Regions from separate parts of the Bacillus mesophilum genome, predicted to be linked through region 3. Evidence: riboswitches for the same ligand, from Rfam matches in the RefSeq annotation. Region 3 holds a riboswitch; each other region holds the start of a gene.
The links. Region 3 has a riboswitch for thiamine pyrophosphate ahead of thiC (phosphomethylpyrimidine synthase ThiC). Riboswitches for the same ligand answer to the same signal wherever they lie in the genome.

Region 1 (5,745 bases), on a different contig from region 3:
TCATAACCGAGTTCTTGAAATTTTTGTTGAAAATAAGTGCCAACAAAACCTGTTCCTCCAGCTAAGACAACCTTTTTCAATTTCTCCACTCCTCACTCTTTAGCTTTTTTGTATTTTGGATGGATTGTTGATTTTATAAGGAACAGCTTCTTCTATTAGAAACTCTTCTTCTGCGTCCTTGCCTTGAGGCAGCTTTTTCTTGACAATTTTTCCGTCAAATTCGAGCTGATCACCAGGAGAAAGCTCCCATTTCTTTAAGGTTTTAGAATGTGAACACCAGGCAAGTCCTATTTCAATCTTTTCTTCCTGTTGAATCGTTACATTCTCAAGAACCACGACTTCATCATTTTCTTCATTAAAATGATTCCAGCTTAAAGCAAATTGCTTAACCTGTGCAGTAAAGTGAACTTTATCTTCTGGAAGAACAACCTTTTTTGGACTTTCTTTCTTCGGTGTTTTGGTTTCTTTTTTCTTGACAGTTTTTTTGGCTGCTGCAGGTTCTTGTTCTTTTTTCTCACTTTGAATAGCAGCAGGAGCCTGAGGAGCTTCACCGGCATCAGATAAATAGATTTTTCCAAAGCTTGCGGACTGCATCTCTTTTAAGAAGGCAGGATGGATGCAGCCTAAGCTGCCATCTTCAAATTGAATGATTATGGTATTTCCAGAATGATCCTGACCGTATACCTCATAGCCTTTAATGGTTACAAGGGACTGCTGCTTACGATCTTTGTACCAATATTCACTTTTAGAGGCTGGCAAGCCCCATTCTTTCACTTTTTCTGTATATTCATCTGTATTTTCAAATTGAACAAAATCGCCTTTTGGAGGAACGATTGTTTTTAATTCACTCATCTCTTCAAGTTACCTCGCTTTCATTCCTTATGCTTTATAGTATATTCTATACTAGAAAAGAAGTAATTTCGAATCATTTCAGGGAATATATTCGGATATACTAAAGATGAATATGTTCGGAAAGGCGGAGCAGGATGAGTGCAGATACAGCTAAATTTAAAGAAGTAATGGGCAACTATCCAACTGGAGTTACAGTTATAACAACAGTTGACGAGAGCGGTACACCACTTGGGTTAACAGTAAATTCATTTGCATCCGTTTCATTGGACCCGCTGATGATCCTTTGGTCTATTGATCATAAGGTTTCTTCACATGATGTGTTTAAAGAATCAGGCAAATTTGCTGTTCATGTATTAGCGGAAGATCAGGGAGAGTTATGTGCTTTATTTGCAAGCAAAGGAATTGATCGATTTGCCAACTGCGAATGGAAGCTATCTCAACAAGGATTGCCGATCATCGAGGGTGCTTTGGGTGTTATGGAATGCCAAACATTTAAGAGTGTTGAAGCGGGAGATCATACCATTTTAATCGGGGAAGTCACAGACATTGTCAGCCGGAAAAAAGAACCGCTGCTATATCATAATCGCAAGTTTGGAAAAATTCCTGCAGAGTTTTATGAATAATTCAAAGCAGATAAGAGACCAAGTCAGCGGATTTGGTCTCTTATTTATATTGATTACTAATAAAATAATAGATGAAATAATGTTGAATCCTTTATCCTGCATATAATTCCTTTACAGTGTTTGCTTGAAAAACCATTTTTGATATCGACGCGAGATGTAGAAGGTAAACCACATCGTTATAAAACTCCAATACCAAGTCCACTTTTTATATCTGATTAATTTTGTGTATTTAATTGCAATGCTTTCGAATACAGTAATGATTGCTGCATAGAAAGTGCAATACCAAAATTTATATACCTTATTTTTTTTCACTGGATAATACAAATTAAATAATGAACATAAGCCTGGATAAACAAAGTATTCAAATGTAAAACTAGACTTATTCGCTTTTTTGAAAAATGAACGATGAGGATAGGAAATTAATCCTTTTTCGACGACTAGTAAGCCAAAAAGCCAAGTTATAATTTGTTTAAATAAAAAGGATACTTGTGCTTCGCGCATTCTGTTTTTAGGAACAAATTTTATCAATAATAATGACATAACAATCCAAGCCGAAACTTCAACTGTTTTATCAAGTTTATGCTTCAAGATCCTCACCTCTCTTTAACTATAGAATGGTTATGATGACGTTATTTTATGTGCATTTTTAACTGATCTACCTATAATGTTTAATTAATAATTCGATCTTAAAATTATGATTTAAATAGACCTAGATGATCATGTCCAATAATAACGCTGTGAAAACTTCTGCATTGCCCGAGGAGTAAAAGTTATGTAATATGAGGTAAAAACCTAAGCAAATTTACATAAGAATGGTTTGAAAAAGGTGTGTAGTAATATGAAAAAAATGATTATCATTGGTGCAGGCATTCTAGGTGCTTCTGCTGCTTATCATCTTGCCCGTAAAGGTGCAGAAGTAATTTTAATTGATCGATATGATAAGGGGCAGGCAACAGATGCTGCTGCAGGAATCGTCTGTCCATGGCTTTCACAGAGGAGAAATAAGCCATGGTATACACTGGTGAAAAATGGTGCGAACTATTATGCCGAACTAATCAAGATGCTCGATGAAGACGGAGAAAAGAATACGGGATATAAAAAGGTAGGAGCCATTGCTCTTCAATCTGAGAACAGCAAGCTATCAAAGTTAAAAGAAAGAGCTATACTGAAAAGAAAAGAAGCACCGGAAATTGGTGAAATTACTGAGATTAATGCCGTTAAACAGAAGGAATTGTTTCCGCCGTTAAGTGATCAATATGAAGCTGTGCATGTAAGCGGAGGAGCACGAGTCAACGGCGCTAAACTTCGGCTTTCTTTGATCAATGCAGCCAAAAAAAATGGAGCGCGAATTATAAATGGTTCTGCGCGTTTGCTGACAGAAGATCAAACAGTGATCGGTGCTGAGGTCAATGGAGAACATATACTGGCAGACGAAGTGATTGCTGTACCTGGTGTGTGGGCAAAAGAATTGTTATCACCGCTGCAAATTGATTTTCAAGTGTTTGCTCAAAAAGCGCAAATCATTCATTTAAAGCTTCAAGATGAAAATACAGAAGATTGGCCGGTGGTTATGCCGCCAAACAACCAATACATGCTTGCATTCGAAAACGGTAAGATTGTGGCAGGTGCCACACATGAAGATTTGGAAACATTAGAATTGCGGGTTACGGCAGGAGGAGTTCACGACATCTTAACGAAAGCACTGCAAACCGCACCAGGTCTTGAGGATGCTGAGCTTAGTGAAGTAAAGGTAGGATTTCGTCCGCACACGCCTGGATTTTTACCGGTATTTGGGCGGATCCCTGAATTTAAAGGAATTCTTACGGCTAATGGCTTAGGTGCCTCAGGGCTGACAGCCGGACCTTATGTAGGAAAATTATTAGCACAAATAGCTCTTGGAGAAGAAGCAGAAGTGAACCTGGAAGATTATGATGTAGGTACCGCTATTAAAAGGAAGGAATAAAAAGCGTTTACAATAGCTGTAATAATTGCTAAACTAGTTACGAATTGAATAAATACGGGAGCCTGTGGAATCAGGCTGAGAGTATGACTAACTGTCATAGACCGTTTGAACCTGTTGGATAATGCCAGCGTAGGAAATGTGATTAGGGTATAACTATACACTTTGCTGGCGCGAAGTGTATTTTTTTATATCATTTTTTTAAAAGGGAATCATGGGCTGTTCACTTAGATTGTTCAAGGTGATCACTATGTCCTGCTTGCTTTTTAAAGTATCCTTCACTTATAACACTATCCCCCAATCTAGTTGACTGCGGGCATTATCGTATTCAGGCCACTGATTATAGAAAGGCTGGAATCGAACATGACCCAAAAAGAGTTAATAGCTTCCATTCAACAATTTATTCAAAACGAACATTCTCATGATTTTAATGAGCTTGCACTGCAGCTGTTCCGTTATCAGTTTGAGCATAATCTGCCATTTCAGCGTTTTAGCAAGCAAAAAAGAAAAACACCTCGAAATGTTAAAAGTTGGAGAGACATTCCTTCTGTGCCGATTCAGGCTTTTAAAGATGTGCCGCTATCCTGTATATCTACAGAGCAAGCTGAAGCGACTTTTATGACGAGCGGTACAACTAAACAGATAAAAGGAAAGCATTATCACCCCACACTGACAGTGTTTGATTCATCGATGATCACAAATTTCAAAAAGAGATTCATGAAAGAGCAAAAAGCGATCAAGATGGGAATTTTGTTCCCTGATCATGAGGAAATGCCCAATTCCTCACTAGCTCGTTACTTGTTTCTGGCTAAAGAGTTTTTAGGCACTTCAGAAAGCAAGTATTTATTGTCAGGAAATGGTATCAACTTTGAGTTACTGCTTGAAGAATTAAAAATCTCGCAACAGTCAGGAGAAGCATATGCCTTATTAGGTGCAAGCTTTAGTTTTGTTCATCTAATCGATTATTTACAGGAAAAAAAGCTATATTTTAAACTTCCAAAAGGAAGCAGAATATTAGATACAGGCGGTTATAAAAACCAGTCCAGACATGTGGAGACAGAGGAATTTTATTCAGCATTAAAAACACACTTAGGTGTCGAAAAATCAGATTGCATCAATATGTACGGCATGACAGAGTTAAGCACACAATTTTATGATGATGGCAATGAAGATAGTCCATCTGTAAAATCGGGACCACATTGGATCCGTACTAGAGTTATAAATCCCTTAACTGGATTAGATGTGCCTTTTGGAAAAAATGGGGTGCTTGTTCATTATGACCTAGCTAACTTTAATTCTGCCCTCAGCATTTTAACAGAAGATTTAGGTGTAGAGACTGACAAAGGATTTCACCTTTTAGGCAGGGTACAAGGGTCTGAGCAAAAAGGATGCTCACTTGCAGTCGATGAATTTCTCCGATATGCGAAGGAGAAATCATAATGGAAATCACTGCTGGCTATTTGCCTGAAATGAACAATGAAACCATTGAATATAGGGAAATTATCTATTCTTATAACGGGCTAACTGCAAAAGTGAAAGTACCTCAGCTTTCTCCGCAGCAGTTATCGAAAATCATGTCGATCGTGAAAGCTAATGCACACATTTTAAAGAGCTTTTCAGTATCAGAGCTGGTGGCTATCATAGATCAAGCGATTCATATATTACTAGATCGTCAATCAAAACAGCGGAGACTAGCGGAGACTTGGCTGCCAATCATTACAGGATATGATCAGGAAATCATCCGTACAGGTTTAACCACATTTTTGCAGCGGTTTCGAAAACATGAGCTTCAGCGTTTTCTGGTGGAGGACTTCGGCAATCCGCAGCTCCTGGATGATTTTCAGCCTGTAGTAAAAGGCGGCTATTCAAAAGCAGTAGGAGCAGATGTTACCGGGCATATTTGGGCTGGAAATGTTCCAGGCCTTCCCCTATGGAGCTTTATTTCAGCGCTGCTCGTCAAGTCCGGAAGCGTTGGAAAAACAGCAAGTGAAGAGCCGCTATTTGCCGGGTTATTTGCGGGCATTCTAGCAGAGGTGGAGCCAAAGTTAAAGAATTGTTTTGCCATTGTGACATGGAAAGGCGGAGACGAAGAAAGGGAGACTCTTTTTTTTGAAGGAAGTGAGACGGTCATTGCCTATGGAAGTGATCAAAGCCTTGCGTCCATTAAACAAAGAGTACCGGCTACAAGCAAGCTCATTTCCCATGGTCACAAAATCAGTTTCTCGATTATCGGAAAAGAAAGTCTTCATATGCAAAAAGCTGTAGAAACGAGTCATTTGGCTGCACAGGATCTCATTCGCTATGATCAGC
Region 2 (5,745 bases), on a different contig from region 3:
GTGAATAATCCACTCGTTCCATAAGCTAGCAGTATGGAGCAAATAAAGATAAGGAACTTACCTTTCCATTTTGTAGCCAATGCCCCAAACCACCTTTAAATATCTTGGATTTTTCGGATCAATTTCAATCTTTTCACGAATTTTGCGAATATGTACAGCAACCGTATTTTCTGCGTTATAACAAGGTTCTTTCCATACTTTTTCATAAATTTCATTAATTGAAAAAACGGTGCCTGCATTTGTTATCAGCAGCTCTGTTATTTTATATTCAATTGGTGTCAGCTTTATGGACTCCCCATTCAAACAGACTTCCTTTGCAGCTGTATTTAATGTCAATCCGTTTAGGTTAATCTCTTTTTTTGCTCCTTCAAAATTCCCAAAGGTTACATATCTGCGCAGCTGGGATTTTACGCGTGCAACTAGCTCCATTGGATTAAAAGGCTTGGTGACATAATCATCTGCACCTACCTGCAGCCCTAAGATTTTGTCTGTATCCTCACTTTTCGCACTTAAGATAATAATCGGGATATTCTTTTCTTCTCTAATTTGATATGTTGCTCCAATTCCATCTAATCTTGGCATCATGATATCCAAGATTATAAGGTGGATTTCGCTGTGCTGAAGTATTTCTAATGCTTCCACTCCATCGCTTGCTTTTACCACCGTAATGCCTTCATTTTTTAAATAAATTTCAATTGCATCGCGGATTTCCTTCTCATCATCCACAACCAGCACATTATACTTTGCCATCATTCTGCCCTGCCTTCTTCCTGCTCACTACTTTAATTAATTTCTATCTTACTAGAAAAATCTTAACAAATGGATAGCAAAAATCTTAAGAATTTCTTAAAAAAACGATGAAACGAATTTCCTTGGCCTTTCATGTAAATTGAGAGAACACCTATTCACCTGCTCAAACGTTTGAACCCTACCAATGCTACCGTCATTTTCCACAAAAAAAGCCTGTTCCTCTAATTAGGAACAGACCTTACATGTAAGTCATATATGATTGAATGTACGTTAGATTATTCCTGACCTGCTAATACATCCGCAAATGCCTTAACATAAGGAGGCAAGTCTGGCGGTCTGCGGCTGGACACAATATGGCCGTCCGTGACGACTGCCTCATCACTCCATATAGCACCCGCATTTGTCATGTCATCTTTGATTCCAGGTGTGCTGGTGACCTTTTTTCCTTGTAAAATGTTTGCTGAAATAAGCACCCAGCCAGCATGACAAATTTGTCCAATAGGTTTTTTCTTTTCATCCATATGCTGAACCATCTTCAGTACTTCCGGATAACGTCTTAGCTTATCTGGCGCCCATCCGCCGGGAACCAGAATAGCATCATAATTCTCTGCTTTGATATCAGTAAAAGCATATGCCGATTGCGCAGGGACGCCATATTTTCCAATATACTGTTTATTTGCCTCTTGCCCGACTAAATCAACAGTTGCTCCCTCTTCTTGAAGCCGTAAAATCGGATACCATAGCTCTAGATCCTCAAATTCATTCTCAACAAGTGCTATGACTTTTTTATCCTTTAATCTCATTTATATCCCTCCATACAATTGATAGCCTTTAGTATACAGGAATCAATGGACAAAGAGCCAGAGGAACGGTTTCTACAGACTATATTATCTGATATTCTTTATCATTTAGGCTTCTCAAATAGTTTCCGCTTTAGATCCTTTTCTGCCGAGCAGCAATTCTCTAAACTGTTCTGCTGCTTCACGTGGAGATGGTGCATTCATGATCGCTGAAACGATTGCAGCTCCTGCAAGGTCTATATGGTTGAGCTGAGTGATGTTCCCAAGATGGATGCCTCCGATTGCAACAGCTGGAATCGTGACAGATTGAACTGTTTTTTCAAGCATGCCTGGAGGAAGCACGGTTGCATTTCCTTTTGAAGCAGTTGGAAATGCAGCGCCAACACCTACATAGTCCGCCCCATCTCTCTGTGCTGCCTGTGCTTCTTCTGGATTTGAAACAGAAACACCTACAACCATGGAATCTGGGACAATGGCTCTTATTGCTTTTAAAGGGATATCTGATTGGCCAACATGTACACCTGCCGCATGAACTGCTAAAGCTACATCAACTCGATCGTTTATAATGAGAGGAACATCGTATTGATCTAAAAGCCTTTTTAACTCTAAGGCTTTTTCGAAAAATAGTTTGCCTTCACTCGTTTTCTCACGAAGCTGCACGATGGTTGCACCGCCCTTAACCGCTTCTTCTACAATAAAAAGCAATTCTTTTAAATCACGGGACTCTTCCGTTACCAAATAAACGCTATAATCCATTTTCATCGCAATATAACCTCTCTCTCCCAGACAGTTTCATTCATGGTGAAGATTTCATCCATTAACTTTACTTTAAACGTGCCAATGCCTTCGCCGTCTGAAATTTTTCTTCTTGCTCGCTCTCCAGCAAGGCTCATAACGCCCATTCCAACAACTGCTGCAGAGAAATAATCCTCAGAAACACCTGCACAAGATGCAATTAGAGAGGTTGTCATGCATCCAGTGCCTGTCACTGCTGTTAACCAAATATCACCATTTTCGATTTCTGCCACTCTAGTTCCGTCTGATATGGCATCATGTTTACCGCTTATGACAATAACGGCATTTAGCTTTTCAGCAGCCAGCTTTGCTAATTCAGTATGAGTTAAGGATAATTCACCAGCATCAACACCTCGTGTATTCGCCTGACCGCCAATAAGTGCGTAAACCTCCGTTCCATTCCCTCTTACAATATCCACCTTCACTTTTTTCATATAATCCATTGCCTTTTGGGTTCTATATGGAGTAGCGCCTACGCCAACCGGATCAAAAACGACTGGAATCCCTTTTCTGTTTGCTGCCTTTCCTGCCAGCACCATGGATTCATACATATCGGCTGTAATGGTGCCAAAATTAATCACAAGAGCATCTGCAAGTCCAGCCATCGCTTCAACTTCTTCTATACTTGTAGCCATTACTGGAGACGCACCTATAGCCAATGTTGCATTTGCACAATCGTTAATGGTTACATTATTCGTAATTTGATGGATTAATGGTTTCCCAGTTTCCAAGCCTCTGAAAATTTGATTTACGCTCAGTTGCTCCATGTCTTCTCTGCCTCCTGATACATATTTGCTTTTCTGTATAAATCATAAAAATGGTTTGTTGGACCATGACCCCTGCCTATATCAAGGCTATGCTCAATCGCCATATGTATATATGATTTGCTTCGCTTCACCGCTTCAAGCATATCAAACCCGCGAGCAAGGTTAGCAGCAATTGCCGAAGAAAGAGTACACCCTGTGCCATGTGTATTTTTTGTCTCAATTCTCGTGCCGCTAATCCAATGAAAATCGGTTCCATCATAATACAAATCATCTGGATCCCCTTTCATATGCCCTCCCTTTAACAACACCGATCTGGCGCCAAGTTTTGTAATCTCCACACATGCTTTCTCCATGTCTTTCTTGTTTGAAATAGGATAACCAAGAATGACCTCTGCTTCTGGAATATTAGGGGTAATAATAGTTGCGATCGGAAGCATGTGTTCTATTAAAGAAGTCACTGCCTCTGCTCTCAGCAAATGATGACCGCCTTTTGAAACCATGACTGGATCAAGCACAATATTAGACGGCGCATATTTTTGCAAGCCTTGTGCAACCGTCTCAATTGTGGATGCAGATGACAGCATCCCGATTTTTACGGCATCAACCGTAATATCATCAAATACAGCTTCTATTTGATCTCTGATAATATTTACTTCGATATCCTGTACAGAACGCACTTCCCGTGTATTTTGAGCTGTAATAGCAGTAATAACGGACATCCCAAAAACGCCATTTGCGCTAAATGATTTTAAGTCCGCTTGAATACCGGCACCTCCGCCTGAGTCTGAGCCTGCAATCGTCAATGCTGTTTTCATTGTAAAATGCCCCCTAATGCTTTATTTTTCACCATTACTTTCAATAATCCGTAACCCATCAAAGCACCTGTAAAGCTGCTGAAGATAAATGCCGGCACAAACCCAAATAGCGCTGCTTCCTGTCCAAGGAAAAGCACAGAAATCGGATAGGTTGCCATTGCGCCTAATATGCCTGTTCCAACCACTTCACCTGCTGCAGCAAAACTGAGTTTACGAGTTTTGGTGAAAAGAATAGCTGCTAAAAAGGCGCCAATCATACTGCCTGGATAAGCAAAAATACTGCCAGTTCCCAGCATATTTCTTAAAGTTGATGAAAGAAAAGCTTGAATAACTGCATACCATGGGCCAAGCAAAACAGCTGAAAGCACATTAGCAAAATGCTGAATAGGAAAGATTTTTGCAAATCCTACCGGTATGTAAATAAGACTGCTTGAAACCGTCGTAATAGCTGCAATAAATGCAGTAATGGTTAGTTTTTTTGTACTGCTCATCATCTTTTGTTTCCCCCTTCATATTTAATTAGTGTCAATCTTCATATTACATAAGCCAATCTCTTCCCTCCCAGCAGCTCATTTTCTAAATGAATACGGCTTATTCCTTAAAATAAAAAACCGCTCCTATACCAGAAGCGGTTAACAAACAGTACATGTGCACTTATGTTAACTGCTTCCCTACGCTAGTCTTAACTAGATCAGGTTCAAAGGGTTCTTCTCAGCCAATTTGGCGCCCCCAGCAGATTTTAAATTTTCAAGTTTTCACCACATTAAAATATTTTGATTTCTGATCCATTGGCTAAAAAAATGACTCCATAGAAACAAAAAGCCACTCATGTAAACACGAGCGGCGGATATGTATAGATCAGCAGATTATAATCTATAGCACTTCCCTACGCCAGTGTTAACAGGATCAGGTTCAAAGGGTTTGGCATGACTGCCATCTCAGTCTTATAAAGACACCCCTAGTGTAAGAAGTATTCATTTTTCAACACTATCATAACATTTTTGTATTATTTTGCAAACGTCATGTCTTTTCTAAAAATTCCTCTATATCCTTTTTTTGCTCCTCATATAGCTTTTCTCCCATAAGAGCCAGTTCATGTGAAAATGACACATCATCAAATGGCATTTCTTTTTCCAGCTCGGCATTGAGACGTAAATATTGATCATGCAGCAAGTGCCGGCAATGATATGAAATAGCTTCAGAAGAAATATGAAGTGCAAGATCAAGAAGTTTCGGTGTCATTTTTAGAGAGGGAAATTGAAAAGGCAGCCAGCTTTGAGCACCCCATTCTCTGCCTTCCCCTTCCTTAAAAGGAATAGATTGCAGTCCGGTCCCAATCGATAAAACATGGATATCTTCAAGTTTCTGATGAAAAAAACTGAGTGCCTCTGTGATCGTAACTAATGTTGGATTATTTGCCCATAAGCCGCCATCAATGGCTAAAAGTTTATTTTGCATTTCATTAGGGGGAAAATAAACCGGTGCAGAACAGGATGAAAGCACGGCATCCCACAGTTTAATATCTTCCTTTTTCTCTCCAGGACTGCGTACATGTGAGCGATGGACATACGGCTTTCCTTTATGAATATCGACCGCTGGTAAAAGCAATGGCTTTTCCACTTCACAAAGCAATGTCTCTCCGTAGGCATCTTGTAAATATTTTCGTAAATGATGGTTTGTATAAATGCTTTTAAATAAACCAACTGTGGCGTGTCTTTCAAAAATCTTTTCACCATGCTGAAGATAAATTTCATAAACATCTTCCATTTCCTTACCTACAGATGCAGCAGCTGCAATAATGGCACCTGTACTGGTTCC
Region 3 (5,745 bases):
TCATCATTGACCCCCATGAAACACCGCTATACCGTTGGACCAAAACAACAGAAATGATTGAGATGAAATTTTTAAGATCACCGTCTGTACATCATCTGGATGTTGAGCCTTTCTCTTTGAGAAAATATGCTGACGACCAGAATCGAAAGAAAAGTGATTTTTATGGAGTATATAAACGGCCTTCATTGGAGCTTTTCAATGAGCATAGCCAAGCTCTGTTTCGAAATCTCAACATGGAATCCTGCTGGCATCAAGGCTGTGTAAATGGAGTTGACCGGGAAGATGCTAGCTGGACCATCAACACTGAAGCTGGGAATCGTTTTAAAACGAAAAACGTGGTACTGGCACTAAGTGTGAATGGCCAGCTGAATATACCGGAATGGGCTAGTAACCTTAAAGCTCACTCACATCAGCTCTTCCATATTTACGATGAAGCTGCCGATTTAACGAAAATAAAGCCTTCTATTGCTGTTGTGGGAGGCGGCATCTCAGCTGCCCATTTAGTCATCAAGCTGTCAGTCTTGTATCCCGGCCAGGTTCATCTAATTAAAAGGCATCCTTATCGGGTTTATGACTTTGACAGTGATCCAGGCTGGTTAGGACCTAAAAATCAGAAGCCATATCAATTGATTAATGACTATGATACAAGAAGAGAAATGATTAAAACGGCAAGAAATCGAGGCTCCTTGCCGCAAGAGCTATTCCGTAAACTGAAGAAGCTTGAGCAGGATCGAATTCTCAAAGTGATCGATGGTGAGATTATTTCCGCCCGAAACGGGAGAAATCACGAGCTTAGCTTAACCACCGAAAATGGTTCTGTTGAAGTTCAGTCCGTTATCCTTGCAACTGGTTTTAAGCCTGAAAGACCCGGTGGCGGCTGGCTGGAAAAGACGATTGAAAAATACAGTCTGCCTTGCGCAAGATGCGGATATCCCATTGTTAGTCCGTCCCTCGAATGGTGTCCGCATTTATATGTGATAGGACCGCTGGCCGAGCTGGAGATGGGACCGATTGCAAGGAATATTTCTGGAGCCCGTCAAGCGGCTGAAAGAATTGTTTTAAGTGTATAAATCAAACGAAAAGGAGTTTTGATCATGAGAGTAAACATTACACTTGCTTGTACAGAAACTGGAGACCGTAATTATATTACGACGAAAAATAAGCGCAACAACCCGGACAGAATTGAATTAATGAAATACTGCCCGCGCTTGAAGAAGCGTACATTGCATAGAGAGACGAAGTAATTTTATTTGAGAAGCCGGCTGGCGCACTATTGGTGCTGCCGGCTTTTTGCGTATTGTATGTCTTGAGCGGGGTTTGGCGGATAAATCGCTGTTTTGGGCGGATATATTTTTTTACGGCGGATAAATCCCATTTAACGGCGGATATCCAGGGTTCAAAGGTCTAGTAGTTATATTTTTTTAAGGTTTTGCAGTATTTTTATTGAATTCTTCGTTTAATCCAGCTTTTTTTCCTCAAATGAGCTCCAATAATCGGATTCTGATGTAAATAGAGGGCAGAAATGTCAGCAGCGGCAATTTCCTCACTAACACAAATGCTTTCTAGTGATGAAGATTCTATAAAAAACCACATTGTTCAACATTCCGTCACATCTTTATTACAACATTGTGAAGTTTATCACAATGTTGATGTAGAGTACCCTCCACCATGGTATATTCTAAGTGTAAGAAGCAATCATAAAAATAATCTTTCACTAAAAGAAAGGGAGATGCAAGATGATTAACACTTGGTTAAGAGAAAACAAAATTGCAGCAGCACTATTAACAGTTATACGTGTTTATTGGGGATATTTATGGATTACAGCAGGCTGGGGGAAAATCACAGGAGGATTTGATTCAAAAGGATTCCTGGCTAATGCAGCCGCAAACCCGGTAATGGGACCAGATGGTGCACCTGTTTTTGGCTGGTATAACAGCTTCCTTCAAAGCTTTGCCTTACCGAATGCCGATCTATTTAACTTCATTATTCCATGGGGCGAATTCTTAGTAGGACTTGGATTAATTCTTGGATGCTTAACAACAGCAGCAGCATTCTTCGGAATTTTGATGAACTTCTCTTTCTTGCTTACAGGTACTGTATCTCATAACCCGACAGACATTCTAATGGGTGTATTCATTCTAGCAGCTGGCTACAACGCTGGAAGATTCGGACTTGACTATTATGTAATGCCTTTTATCCGCAAGCAATTAAATAAAGGGAAAGAAGAAGAGAGTGGAGCGAACGTTAGCAGAGTGTAATGTGAATTTTCATTAATAATCTATTGTAAACAAATTATATAGTATGAGGTTGAATTAGGCTTACTAGTTCAACCTTTTTTTAGTTCAGTTTCTGAAGCTACATCTAGCAATCTTTAAAAGCTACTATATAACTTCCGCTCAGTATCAGAGTTTCTTTCGTCCTATTTTTCAATAAATCCTAAAATATCCTTTTATTTACTGTTCGTTTATATTAAACTAAAAGCACAATTGAATAGTTATAACTGGGGGAGTCCAATAAGCTGGGCTGAGAGGGAAACGCGATAAAGTTTCTTGACCCTTTGGACCTGATCTGGATCATGCCAGCGTAGGGAAGTTAGTGAATACTTGCTATGTATACTTCTGCATATTCTGAAGCTGGGTCTGTTTATTTTACAATGGACCCAGCTTCTTTTTATGCACTTCACTGAAGGATGTCTTTGCATTTCCCGAGATCATGTCCTTAACATTATGTTAAAGGAGAGATAAAATGATCAACCCCACAGTAAACGGTAAAATGATTTCCATTATGTCCAGCTTTCCCGGCAGCAAAAAAGTGTATGTAGAAGGTACTAGGACTGATATCCAGGTGCCAATGAGAGAAATTGAACTAAGTGCCACCACCGGATCTTTTGGAGGTGAGAAGAACGAGCCCATACGTATTTATGATACAAGCGGACCGTATACGGATCAGAATTATGCAGTGGATCTGACAAAAGGATTGCCGCCCATTCGCCAGAAATGGATCGATGAACGCGGAGATATTGAAAGCTATGAAGGTCGCAGGGTAAAGCCAGAAGATAATGGTTACCGCAATGAAGACGACCAGCGTACCCAGCACGGTGTGTTTCCCGGGCTAAAAAGAAAGCCTCTGCGGGCAAAACGAGGAAAAAATGTTACACAGCTTCATTATGCAAGGAAAGGGATTATCACACCTGAAATGGAATTTATCGCCATTCGGGAAAATATGAATCCTGAATATATCCGTGAGGAAGTCGCCCGCGGACGAGCCATCATTCCAGCAAATATTAATCACCCTGAAAGTGAACCAATGATTATTGGCCGCAACTTTCATGTGAAAATCAATGCCAATATCGGCAATTCCGCTGTATCCTCGTCAATTGAAGAAGAAATTGAAAAAATGACTTGGGCGACGCGCTGGGGTGCTGATACTATTATGGATTTATCGACCGGGAAAAATATACACAAAACACGGGAATGGATAATCCGAAATTCAGCTGTTCCTGTAGGCACTGTTCCAATCTATCAGGCACTTGAAAAAGTGAATGGGATTGCGGAAAATCTTAATTGGGACGTATTTCGCGATACTCTGATTGAGCAAGCTGAACAAGGGGTAGATTATTTTACAATCCATGCTGGTGTGCGGCTGCATTATGTTCCATTAACAGCTAAGCGAATGACTGGTATCGTATCACGCGGCGGTTCCATTATGGCTCAGTGGTGCTTATCTCATCATCAAGAAAGTTTTCTATACACACACTTTGAAGAAATATGTGAAATCATGAAAACCTATGATGTGGCCTTCTCATTAGGCGATGGCCTCCGTCCTGGCTCAATCGCAGATGCAAATGATGAAGCTCAATTTGCCGAGCTTGAAACATTAGGTGAGCTGACTAAAATTGCCTGGAAGTACGATGTACAGGTAATGATTGAAGGTCCTGGACATGTTCCAATGCATTTAATTAAAGAAAACATGGATAAGCAGCTTGAAATCTGTCAAGAAGCTCCATTCTATACATTAGGTCCGCTAACAACCGATATTGCACCAGGCTATGATCATATAACCTCTGCAATCGGCGCAGCCATGATCGGATGGTATGGAACAGCCATGCTCTGCTATGTGACGCCAAAGGAGCATTTAGGACTGCCAAATAAAAATGATGTCCGGGAAGGTGTGATCACTTATAAAATTGCTGCCCATGCAGCCGATTTGGCTAAAGGCCATCCAGGTGCCCAAATAAGAGATAATGCTTTATCAAAAGCAAGGTTTGAATTTCGATGGAAGGATCAGTTTAATCTCTCCCTTGATCCAGAACGGGCACTGCAATATCATGATGAAACCTTGCCTGCAGAAGGTGCTAAGACGGCTCACTTCTGTTCCATGTGCGGACCCAAATTTTGCTCAATGAGAATTTCTCAGGATATCCGAAACTATGCAAAAGAGAATATGCTTGTTTCAACTGAAGTTATAGAGCAGGGGATGAAGCAAAAGGCAGAAGAATTTAAAGAAGGCGGAAGTCAAATCTATAAATAGAACCATTTTGATATCTTGGTGAAATTGCAGTTTATTTTCGCTTATGTGCTGGATGAATGCTGAAGCACAGCTGGGTGAGAAAACAGTAAAAGGGGAGCATCTTATCCTAAAGGATCAACACATATGAAAAGCCAAAGAGCTCATTATCATATGAGCTCTTTGGTTTAGGGAAAATGCTATAGCAAGGAGTTTCCCAGCTATGAAAATTTGAAGTCTCGCCATTTAATCAGTCTTCTATTTATTCAATCGTAAATGATGCGGATATTCTGTCATCCTCTGTCAAAGTTTGAATTACACGATAGGTTCCTTTTTCAAGCTGAGAAAGCTCGACATCCTGCGAAAAAGTGCCTTCATTTCTTAATAATATCCCTATTGCTGGTGCCATTTGTTCAAACTCAAACTGCTCCCAATTTTCTCCGTTCCATTTATCCAATATCACACCATAACCAGTACCTAATTCAATCGTCCCCAAGTTTGTCAGCGTAACGGTCATCTTTTCTTCAGGGTAATAGTGTGTCTTGTCTAAATCAATTCTTGCATTTATTTCGTTATAGGGTACAAAGATTTGATGATATTCCTGTTTCCGAATTTCATCATTTTCACCTATTGCTACTTGTTCAATATAATAAGCAACATTCTCTTCATCTGGAATGGTAATAAAATAACTTGGATCCTGGCGCTCAACTGTTTTTTCTATGATCGTTTCAAACTTCCTTTCTTCATAATTAAATTTCAAGAATTCAACTTCATATCTTGCAGTGGGTGATAATCCATCGGGATCGATTTCAAATTGGTCCCCAGCCTTGTATACACGATGTGTTGTACGCTGATAACCTTCCTGATCACGATTTTCAAAAAAGACTGAATCCATTAAATCCAAAAATGATTTACTCTCAAATTGAATAGCTGTGTTTACTTTTGATTTGTCGATCTCTTTTAATTGCTGTGGAAGATCATTTGGTATCGTGATCTCTTTTTCTTCCTTTTCTACATGGTCTGTGCCGGCCGTACCTGAATTGCATCCAGTTACGAAAAGGGCAAATAAAGCGAATAAGATGATTTTTTTCATTTTTTTCCCTCCTAAAACAATAGACGGAGGAGATGGGAAAATGTTACTTCTTAGAACTTCATCTGTAAAACTATTTTGAAATATTAAACTGTATTTGTAAATCGGCTATACAAAAATTCCTTCACATCTTATATACTTACTATGTT

Region 1: another riboswitch for thiamine pyrophosphate. It lies ahead of F7732_RS04535 (LuxE/PaaK family acyltransferase); the one in region 3 lies ahead of thiC (phosphomethylpyrimidine synthase ThiC).
Region 2: another riboswitch for thiamine pyrophosphate. It lies ahead of thiW (energy coupling factor transporter S component ThiW); the one in region 3 lies ahead of thiC (phosphomethylpyrimidine synthase ThiC).

Annotation. Positions count from the first base shown of each region.
Region 1 is NZ_WBOT01000001.1:926,983-932,727, reverse strand. It holds gene F7732_RS04560 (TIGR01777 family oxidoreductase) at 1-80, opposite strand, end outside; gene F7732_RS04555 (hypothetical protein) at 100-852, opposite strand; gene F7732_RS04550 (flavin reductase family protein) at 987-1,475, shown strand; gene F7732_RS04545 (CBO0543 family protein) at 1,587-2,063, opposite strand; gene F7732_RS04540 (NAD(P)/FAD-dependent oxidoreductase) at 2,314-3,438, shown strand; TPP riboswitch at 3,483-3,591, shown strand; gene F7732_RS04535 (LuxE/PaaK family acyltransferase) at 3,799-4,875, shown strand; partial or broken gene F7732_RS04530 (acyl-CoA reductase) at 4,875-5,745, shown strand, end outside.
Region 2 is NZ_WBOT01000001.1:941,467-947,211, forward strand. It holds gene F7732_RS04605 (sensor histidine kinase) at 1-80, opposite strand, end outside; gene F7732_RS04610 (response regulator transcription factor) at 58-750, opposite strand; gene F7732_RS04615 (type 1 glutamine amidotransferase domain-containing protein) at 1,026-1,553, opposite strand; gene thiE (thiamine phosphate synthase) at 1,668-2,312, opposite strand; gene thiM (hydroxyethylthiazole kinase) at 2,309-3,112, opposite strand; gene thiD (bifunctional hydroxymethylpyrimidine kinase/phosphomethylpyrimidine kinase) at 3,100-3,927, opposite strand; gene thiW (energy coupling factor transporter S component ThiW) at 3,924-4,418, opposite strand; TPP riboswitch at 4,579-4,668, opposite strand; TPP riboswitch at 4,794-4,897, opposite strand; gene F7732_RS04640 (CBASS cGAMP-activated phospholipase) at 4,948-5,745, opposite strand, start outside.
Region 3 is NZ_WBOT01000003.1:489,336-495,080, forward strand. It holds gene F7732_RS11995 (FAD/NAD(P)-binding protein) at 1-1,070, shown strand, start outside; gene rpmG (50S ribosomal protein L33) at 1,095-1,244, shown strand; gene F7732_RS12005 (hypothetical protein) at 1,523-1,744, shown strand; gene F7732_RS12010 (DoxX family protein) at 1,737-2,258, shown strand; TPP riboswitch at 2,493-2,607, shown strand; gene thiC (phosphomethylpyrimidine synthase ThiC) at 2,746-4,530, shown strand; gene F7732_RS12020 (immunoglobulin-like domain-containing protein) at 4,769-5,599, opposite strand.